4 regions of the Streptomyces liliifuscus genome follow, and region 2 is predicted to be linked to each of the others. Evidence: riboswitches for the same ligand, from Rfam matches in the RefSeq annotation. Region 2 holds a riboswitch; each other region holds the start of a gene.
The links. Region 2 has a riboswitch for cyclic di-AMP ahead of JEQ17_RS13275 (M23 family metallopeptidase). Riboswitches for the same ligand answer to the same signal wherever they lie in the genome.

Region 1: it holds a riboswitch for cyclic di-AMP, as region 2 does, so the genes downstream of both, JEQ17_RS39715 (C40 family peptidase) here and JEQ17_RS13275 (M23 family metallopeptidase) in region 2, are expected to answer to the same signal.
Region 3: it holds a riboswitch for cyclic di-AMP, as region 2 does, so the genes downstream of both, JEQ17_RS49930 (C40 family peptidase) here and JEQ17_RS13275 (M23 family metallopeptidase) in region 2, are expected to answer to the same signal.
Region 4: it holds a riboswitch for cyclic di-AMP, as region 2 does, so the genes downstream of both, JEQ17_RS18770 (C40 family peptidase) here and JEQ17_RS13275 (M23 family metallopeptidase) in region 2, are expected to answer to the same signal.

Annotation. Positions count from the first base shown of each region.
Region 1 is NZ_CP066831.1:9,194,507-9,196,700, forward strand. It holds gene JEQ17_RS39710 (DUF6328 family protein) at 1-404, opposite strand, end outside; gene JEQ17_RS39715 (C40 family peptidase) at 495-968, opposite strand; cyclic di-AMP (ydaO/yuaA leader) riboswitch at 972-1,151, opposite strand; gene JEQ17_RS39720 (hypothetical protein) at 1,522-1,830, opposite strand; gene JEQ17_RS39725 (ATP-dependent Clp protease proteolytic subunit) at 1,838-2,194, opposite strand, start outside.
Region 2 is NZ_CP066831.1:3,148,729-3,150,922, forward strand. It holds gene JEQ17_RS13275 (M23 family metallopeptidase) at 59-832, opposite strand; cyclic di-AMP (ydaO/yuaA leader) riboswitch at 845-1,005, opposite strand; gene JEQ17_RS13280 (M16 family metallopeptidase) at 1,241-2,194, opposite strand, start outside.
Region 3 is NZ_CP066831.1:1,880,328-1,882,521, reverse strand. It holds gene JEQ17_RS08110 (glycosyl hydrolase family 95 catalytic domain-containing protein) at 1-329, shown strand, start outside; cyclic di-AMP (ydaO/yuaA leader) riboswitch at 523-694, shown strand; gene JEQ17_RS49930 (C40 family peptidase) at 790-2,194, shown strand, end outside.
Region 4 is NZ_CP066831.1:4,449,113-4,451,306, reverse strand. It holds gene JEQ17_RS18770 (C40 family peptidase) at 1-1,104, opposite strand, end outside; cyclic di-AMP (ydaO/yuaA leader) riboswitch at 1,112-1,283, opposite strand; gene pcrA (DNA helicase PcrA) at 1,712-2,194, shown strand, end outside.

The sequences.
Region 1 (2,194 bases), 6.0 Mb from region 2:
GCCGCGATGCCGCCCGCCCGGCCCGTCGCCACGTCCACGACGAGCAGGACCGAACCGGAGAGGGCGAGCGCGAGCACGCCGAGCCCGATCTCGGCCAGATGCGAGGAGGCCTTCACGACCTGGGGCTTGGCGCCCTGCTGGAAGAGCCGGCGATGCAGCGCGGCCGGAGCCGTGAAGAGGGTGGCGGCCAGTACGGAGAGCAGCAGCGTGACGACGTACGTGGTGCGCTGGAACAAGTCCAGGGAGGGGAAGCGCGGGGTGAACGCGAGGGTGAGGAGGAAGGCGAAGAGGATCTGCACCCCGGTCTGCGTGACCCGCAGTTCCTGGAGCAGTTCGTTGAAGTTGCGGTCGGCGCGCTCAAGCCGTGTCTCGTTGCGCTCCTCGTGGTGATGAAGGTCGCCCATAAGTGAAGGAGTAACCACTCTGCCGCGAATATCACGCACCGGGCCCCGGAACGTGGCCGCGGTGATCACCGCGGCCACCTTCCGGGCGGGTCACCTGACCCGGCCGTACCAGACGCTCTTCGTCCAGATCTTCTGGAGCTTCACCACTTCCCCGGTCTTCGGGGAGTGCCAGATCCGTCCCTTCCCGGCGTAGATGCCGACGTGGTAGACGTTCCGGCCCGAGTGGAAGAAGACCAGGTCTCCCTGCTTGCGGTTCGAAGCGGAGACATGGTTCGTCTTGTTGTACTGCGCGGCGGCCGTACGCGGCAGGGACTTGCCCGCCTTCTTGAACGAGTAGAGCGTGAGGCCGGAGCAGTCGAAGCGCTTGGGCCCCACGGCCCCGTACTTGTACGGGGAGCCCTTCTTGGAGGCCGCTACCTGGAGTGCCTTCGTCGCGGGTGTGGCCGCTTCCGCGCCGGACGTGAATCCGGGGGCCACGATGCCGCCGCCGACAGCGGCGATGGTGAGAGCCGATGCGGTACCGGCCCTGCTGAACAGCGACGGGACACGATTGAGCGCAGTCATGCGCAACCCTTCGTCAGCCGCCTGTGAAGGATGACCTGTCGGATTCGGGCTGGCGAAGTTGCCCGGCCGCTGACGCGGCTTCACCCCAAGGGCTGCTCGGCCCGGTCATGGCGTGACCGTTCCGGCGACCCGTCGTGCTTGGGTCCTCCACTCCTGCCGATCCACTTCTGTCGACCGGTCATCCGGGCGGCGGCAGGACTCGGCGTCCGCCCGGATCGCCCCGCCGCTTGTGGCGGGGGCTTGTCGTCGGAAGGGATCTTGACGCACGGATGTCCCAAAAGCCGAGCGGAATCGGCGATTTGTGGGCTTACTCACCACTCACCCGTTCGGGTGGACAGCCTTTCCCGCGGGAGGGCGTCGAGGGGGTCGACGACCCTCGTACCAGCACCGGAACGTCTGATTCCGTACGGAGGCTACGCGGGTTGCGCAACTTCCACGGGCCTGTAAAAGCAGCTCTGACTACGCTGTTCGGTGGTACGCCTTTCGGTCCGTTTGAACCCTGACCCGGACGTCTCGTCAGATGCCTGCGTGACGCCGGGTCCATGGCGGTACGTCAGCTGTCGGAGCGCGGCGGTAGCGCGATCCGGCCCGCTCGGCGCTCACCGTCGAGGACGCGCAGCGCCCGCGCCAGGGTCGGCGCGTGCACCTCGTGCTCGCCGCGCTGGTGCATCAGGGCCAGCGCGTCGCGCAGCGCGGTGGCCCTGCCGACCAGGGCCTGGGCCGCGCGCAGCCCCCGGTAAGTGTCCCCGGAATGAGCCGGGTTGATCCTGCCGAGCAGGTCGACCACTTCAAGGTAACGGTCGATCAGCTCGGCCTCCGCACGGGTCAGGGCCGGCAGCGGCGGCAACTCGGGTGGGAGCATCGGCCGCTCACCTCGCGCCGCGTGCGCTCTGGGTGGACTTCCGGCTCGGGACGATCCGGTCGATCAGTCCGTACTCAAGCGCCGCCCGCGCGTCCAGGATCTTGTCCCGCTCGATGTCGGCACCGATCCGCTCCCGGCTCTGCCCCGTGTGCCGGGCGAGCATCTCCTCCAACTGCCCACGGGTACGCATCAACTCGCCGGCCTGAATGGCCAGGTCGGAGGCCTGTCCCTGGACGGGTTCGGAGAACGACGGCTGGTGGATCAGCACGCGGGCGCCCGGCAGCGCGTACCGCTTGCCCGGTGTGCCGGCCGCGAGCAGCACCGCCGCTGCCGACGCCGCCTGCCCCAGGCAGATGGTCTCCAC
Region 2 (2,194 bases):
CCGTCGCGCGGAGGGCTGCCGTGTGGAGGGCCGTCGCGTGGGGAGCTGTCGCCCTCCGTCAGACGTTCACGCCGTGCTGGCGCAGGTACCCGAGCGGGTCGATGTCCGAGCCGTACTCCGCGCTCGTCCGCGCCTCGAAGTGCAGGTGCGCCCCGGTGACGTTGCCGGTCGCCCCGGAGAGGCCTATCTGCTGGCCGGGCGTGACCGTCTGACCGACCGAGACACCGAGGAACGACATGTGCCCGTACTGGGTGTAGGTGCCGTCGTTCATCTTGATGACGACCTGGTTGCCGTACGCACCGCCCCAGCCGGCCTCCACGACGGTGCCGGCGCCCACCGCGTGCACGGCGGTGCCGCTGGCGGCGTGGAAGTCGATGCCGGTGTGGCTGCCGGAGGACCAGACGGCGCCGCCGGCCTTGTAGCCGGTGGAGACGTACGAACCGGAGATGGGCGCGGTGTACGACTTCAGCAGCCGCTCGCGCTCGGCCGCGCGGGCGGCGCGGGCCTTGACCTCGCGCTCCTTCTTGGCCTTCTCCGCGGCTTCCTTGGCACGCTCCTTGGCGGCGGCCTCGGCCTTCTCGCGGGCGGCGGTCTCGTCGGCGGCCTGCTGCTGGGCGGCGGCCTGTGCGTCGATCTGGTCGGCGACCGAGTCGCCGATGGTGATCGCCTGGGTCAGGGTCTGCTCTGCGGGGCTCTCGGCGGCGAGTGCGGGAGCAGCCAGGGTGCCGACGACACCGGTGGTGGCGAGTGCGGCGACGCCGACGGTCCGGTTGGTCGTGCGCTTCATGCGGCTGGGACGACGGTGCTTCCCGGTGGCGCGGGTGAACGCCATGAAGTGGCTGGTCCTTTCCTTCCTTCTCGCCTACCGGGTTAGCTGACGGGTTCGGAGCAGGAAGGTCTCCTACGGACCCCCTTCGGGAAGGGCGTCCGATTCACCCCAGGGACTACATATGGGTCCCCGGCTCCCCTGGCTCGCGCCGTACGGGGACTCGGCGATGACTGTCCGGTGCCGCGGGCGCGGCGCACTGCCTGACGAACAGCCGGACCGACGCTAAGCGGGGCGTCTTTCAATCAACAAACGGATCAAGGGTTTTGTAGCGCATGCCACAGGGCAGACGGGCAACCTCTCTACCAATACGGACAACTCGCCGATCGAGTGCTGAAGTCCGGGCAAAAGGAGAACCCAGGCGACTCCTCAGTCACCTGGGTTCTCCATGGAGAAGCGTTGTACTGCTCCGCTCTACTCCGCCGTCACGACGCTGACTTCGCCGATTCCGAGGGCCCGGACCGGCTCCTCGATCTGCGCGGCGTCACCGACGAGGACGGTCACCAGACGGTCCACCGGGAAGGCGCTCACGGCGGCCGCGGTGGCCTCCACGGTGCCGGTCGCGGCGAGCTGCTGGTACAGCGTCGCCTGGAAGTCGTCCGGCAGGTACTGCTCGACCTGGTCGGCGAGAGTGCCCGCGACGGCGGCCGCCGTCTCGTACTTCAGGGGTGCCACGCCCACGAGGTTCTGCACGGCGATGTCGCGCTCGGCGTCGGTGAGTCCCTCGGCCGCGAGCGTGCGCAGCACCTTCCAGAGGTCGTCGAGCGCCGGGCCGGTGTTCGGGGTGTCCACGGATCCGCTGATGGCGAGCATCGCGGCGCCCGTCCCGTCCGGCGCGGAGCGCAGCACCTGGCCGAACGCCCGCACACCGTAGGTGTATCCCTTTTCCTCGCGCAGGACGCGGTCCAGGCGCGAGGTGAGGGTGCCGCCGAGGCAGTACGTGCCGAGCACCTGGGCGGGCCACACGCGGTCGTGCCGGTCGGCGCCGACGCGGCCGATGAGCAGCTGCGTCTGGACGGCTCCGGGACGGTCGACGATGATCACGCGGCCGGTGTCGTCGGCGGTCACCGGCGGAATGGGGCGGGCCTCGGCCTGCGATCCCGTCCAGGCGCCGAGCGTGTCCCCGAGCAGCGCGTCGAGGTCGACGCCCGTGAGGTCGCCGACCACCACGGCGGTCGCGGTGGCGGGGCGTACGTGCTTCTCGTAGAAGGCGCGGACGCCCGCCGAGTCGATCGAGGTGACCGTCTCCTCGGTGCCCTGGCGCGGGCGCGACATGCGCGAGGTCGCCGGGAAGAGCTGCCGGGAGAGCTCCTTGGCCGCGCGGCGGGCCGGGTTGGCGGTCTCGTGCGGGATCTCGTCGAGCCGGTT
Region 3 (2,194 bases), 1.3 Mb from region 2:
CGCAGCGTGCGTTCACGAAGCTGCACGTGCTCGGCGCGGGCGACTCGGCGGCCGTGACCGTCCCCTCGGTGGTCCGGTACGCCGACGGAACGAGCGAGGCCGCGCCGATCGCGCTCACCAACTGGCTGGCTTCCGGCCCCGAGTTCGGCGAGACCGAAGCCGTGATCACCGGTCAGATCCACGCGCGCACCGGGCCGTTGGCCACCAAGGCGGCCGTCTTCCACCAGGTGATCGAGCTCGACGCGAGCAAGCAGCTCACCGCGATCACGCTGACCGCGCCTTCGGGGCCGGCCAGGGCCCACGTTTTCGCCCTCTCACTGGAGGAGTAGCGGAAGCAGCGGGAGCAGAGGGGGAGTGGTGAACCGTGAGAAGTCGCCGAAGTCCGGCGATGTCTCGACCCGGTACGACGAAGGTCACAGTTATATATCGGACACTTCGCCCTTCAATCTTCACACGAGGTGCACATGTTGGCTAAGTTGACCGACAGGACGCACGACTCCCTCCGGTGAACCTCGCCGGGTCGCGCGGCCTCCGCCGAATCCGGTGGCCCTCGCGGCAACCGGAACCGGGGACCCACCGAACTTTGGGGTGAATCGGCCCAACCGCCCGACAGGGCAAGGGCCGTAGGGCATACCTTCCGGATTCCTCGCCCGAACCCGACAGCTAACTCGGTAGGCGGAGCACGGAAGGAGTACGGCTCCCATCGCGCCGGAACGAACCCCGCGCCCCGGAGGCAGCAACCTCCCGGGTATACCCCGGCCCGCCCTCGCGACGGCGGCCGCCACCTCAGTGGATCTGTATTCCTCGACCGGCGGATCCTCGCCCGCGAGAGAGGACGACAAGCCGAGTCGCGAAGAGGTCCAGCAGCGGATCAACAGCCTCTACGACCAGGCGGAGACCGTCAGCGGGAACTACAACGCGACCCGGGCGATGAGCTCGGGGCGCTCGCGCGAGCGTATGACCCCCGGACCCGACACGGGGCGTGGACGTGCCGACACGGTCGCCGCCGCCCCTGCCCCCGCTCTGAACGACCGCGCCAAGCAGTGGTTCGACGTGGGACGCTCGCAACTGGGGCCCCTCATCCCCGCCGTGCTGCCGCCCGACAGGATGCCGGACCGCGGCCAGGCAGAGACGCGGCCCAGGAGCACCGGCGACCGTCCGGGGGAGCGGTCGGCCGACCGTGCGCTGGAAGCGCCGGCCAAACCCGTCCTGGAGCTGACCGCAGGACCCGGCGCCGCGACAGCCGCCCGACCCGTGGCGGAGTTGACCGCGGGTCCCGTCGCCGCGCTGTCGGCCGTGCCGCAGCAGCGGCAGGAGGCCACCGAGGTCCTGCCCGCACTGGCCGCCGATCCGCGGCAGTCGCTGAAGACCTCCAAGCAGCGGAACCAGAGCAAGCTCGCGAAGGCCCGCGAACTGCTCTCCGCGCACACCGCCCGGCGGAGCACGCCGGTGGCGGCCATCGAACCCGCGCCGGCGGAGACCGCCTGGGCCACCACCGAGGGACAGGGCTACCGCCAGGCCGAGGCCGAATGGTGGCAGCAACAGCCCCAGGCACTGCCGCAGTCGGCCGGTTTCGGCACGGGAGGGTCCGTAGACGCCCTGGGCGGCCCGGACCTGACGTTCGGCATGGGTCTGCCCGCCGCTCCGGCTCCGGCAATGGCTCCGACCCCGTCCATCGGCATGGACCTGCCCATGGGACCGGACCTGACGTTCGGTATGGCTCCGCCCGTCGACGCCCGTACGCCGATCGGCACGGGTCTGCCCATCGGCTCGGACGGTGCCTCGAACCCCGGATACGGCGCTGCGACTCCGGGATACGGCGGATCGACTCCGGCGTACGCCGGGTCGACCCCGGGCTACGGCGGGAAGGCGGCGACAGCGGTCGACTTCGCCCGTGCGCAGATCGGCAAGCCCTGTGTGTGGGGAGCGATGGGGCCGGGCTCGTACGACTGCTCCAGCCTCACCCAGGCGGCCTGGAAGGCGGCGGGGGTCGCACTCCCGCGTACCGCCAACGATCAGGCGGTCGCGGGCGTGGCGGTGCCCCTCTCCGACATCCGTCTCGGCGACCTGGTTCTCTTCAACGGGCACGTCGGCCATGTCGGCATCTACAGCGGCAACGGCATGATGGTCCACGCGCCGAGCCCGGGGGCGGCCATCCGTGAGGAGTCGATCCACTGGGCCGGCGAGCCGGCGA
Region 4 (2,194 bases), 1.3 Mb from region 2:
GACGTACGCCCCCGGCTTGGGCGCGTGGATCATCATTCCGTCGCCGATGTAGATGCCGACGTGGCTGATGTCGTCGTAGAAGAAGACCAGGTCACCGGGCTGGGCGCTGTTCACGGAGACCGTCGTGCCGGTCTTGACCTGGTCCCAGGTGGTCCGCGGGAGCGTGACACCGGCGGCCTTCCAGGCGGCCTGGGTGAGCCCGGAGCAGTCGTACGAGCCGGGGCCGCTCGCGCCCCAGACGTACGGCTTGCCGATCTGGGCGCGGGCGAAGGCGAGTGCCTTGCCGGCCTTGGCGGTGGAGGCGACGGAGCCGGAGCCCGACCCGGAGGTGCCCGAGGCGCTCCCGGAGCCCGTGGAGGTCCCGGTGCCCTGCGCCGCCTCCTGGCGCCGCCGCTCGGCGTCGGCCGCCTGCTGCCGGGCCAGCTCGTCCGCCTTGCGCTGAGCCTCTTCCTGCTTCTGCCGCTCGATCGCGGCGAGGCGCGCCTTCTCCTCGGCGGTCAGCTTCGAGAGGAGGTCGCGCGCCGTGGCGAGCTTCCGCTGGACGTCCGCCTTGGACGTCTTCAGCGAGCTCTGCGTCCTGGTGAGCGTCTCCAGGCTCTCGGACGCCTCCTGCCGCTTCTCCGTCGTGGCGGTCTGCTGCGTCACGTAGTCGTCGACGGACTGCTTCTGGCGGCTGGTGAGCCGGTCCATCAGCTGGGTCTGGTCGAAGTAGTCCTGCGGGTTGTCCGCGAGGAGCAGGGAGGCGGTGTCGGGGGCGGCGGCCCCGGTGCGGTACTGCGCGGCGGCGAACGTACCGAGCTCCTCGCGCGCGTCGTTGAGCTTCTCCGTGCGGCGCGCCACGTCGTCGAGCAGGGTGTCGACGCGCTTCTTCTGCTTGGTGGTCTTCTCCTTGGCCGCGTTGTACTTCTCGCCGGCCGTCTCCGCCTGGCGGTAGAGGTCGTCGACCTTCTTCTCGACTTCCTCGAGGCTCGGCCTGGGCTCCTCGGAGGGGGCCGCGTTCGCCGTCTGGGAGAGAAGGGCCACCGAGGTCAGGGCCGCGGTGGCGATGGCCGGAGTCCGTATGCCCATCGGACTGGGGGGCCGGGACTTGCGGTGTGGCGCCACGAGGGCGTCTCCTTCCGTCATCCGCCTACCGAGTTAGCTGTCGGGTTCGGGCGGGTGCTCCGGAAGGTTTGCCCTACGGTCCGTTTCCCCGAAGGGAGTTGGACCGATTCACCCCAAGTTCGGTTGGGTCCCCGGCTCCGTCGGCCACGAGGGCGTACCGGACTCGGCGGAGGCCGCTCGGCCCGGCGTGTTCGCCGGTGCGGGTCGTGCGGCCCACATAAAAGTTAGCTAATTCCTGTGGCCCCTGTGAAGTTTGATGCGCGATATGCCCGATACATTTTCGTGACCTTAGCTTTGAGGCCGACTCCCCGTGGTCAATTAGGGATGATCTACGGAGAGTTGTCCGAAGTGGGCCGACGGTGGCCCCCGAAGGGGCGCGGGGAACTGCGCGACCAGCCACAGCCGACCCGCACCCGCGATACGGCGTTCCGGGTTTCCGGCGAAGCCGCAGGTCGACCGCCTGATCGCGGATCGTCACGGGCATCCTGCGGAGGGTGACGGGGCCGGTGGCGGGCGGCCCGACATACCCGCAGCCCCGCTGGAGCGATCCGCCAAGTTTCAAGGGTGGCGGCACGCTGTCAGTGGGGACGCCTAGACTCGGAGAGCGATGAGCAGCCTCTTTGATGACAGCTTCCTGGCGGACCTCAAGCCCTCGCGGGCCCACGAGGAGGAGCCCCCGCCGCCGCCCGAGGACGAGGCACCGGAGTCGGAGCCCGTTCCGGACGATTTGTTCGGCGGCCACTTCGACGTGCCGCCGAGTCGGGACGGGTATTACCGCGACGGCGCCCCCCGGCCGCACGTGGACCCGGCCGCGCTCCTGGACGGGCTGAACGAGAACCAGCGCGCGGCGGTGGTCCACCACGGCTCGCCGCTGCTCATCGTGGCCGGCGCGGGCTCCGGCAAGACCCGTGTGCTCACGCATCGCATCGCCCACCTGCTGGGCGAGCGCAAGGTGCACCCGGGCCAGATCCTCGCGATCACCTTCACGAACAAGGCCGCGGGCGAGATGAAGGAGCGCGTCGAGCAGCTCGTCGGCCCGCGCGCCAACGCGATGTGGGTGATGACGTTCCACAGCGCGTGTGTACGGATC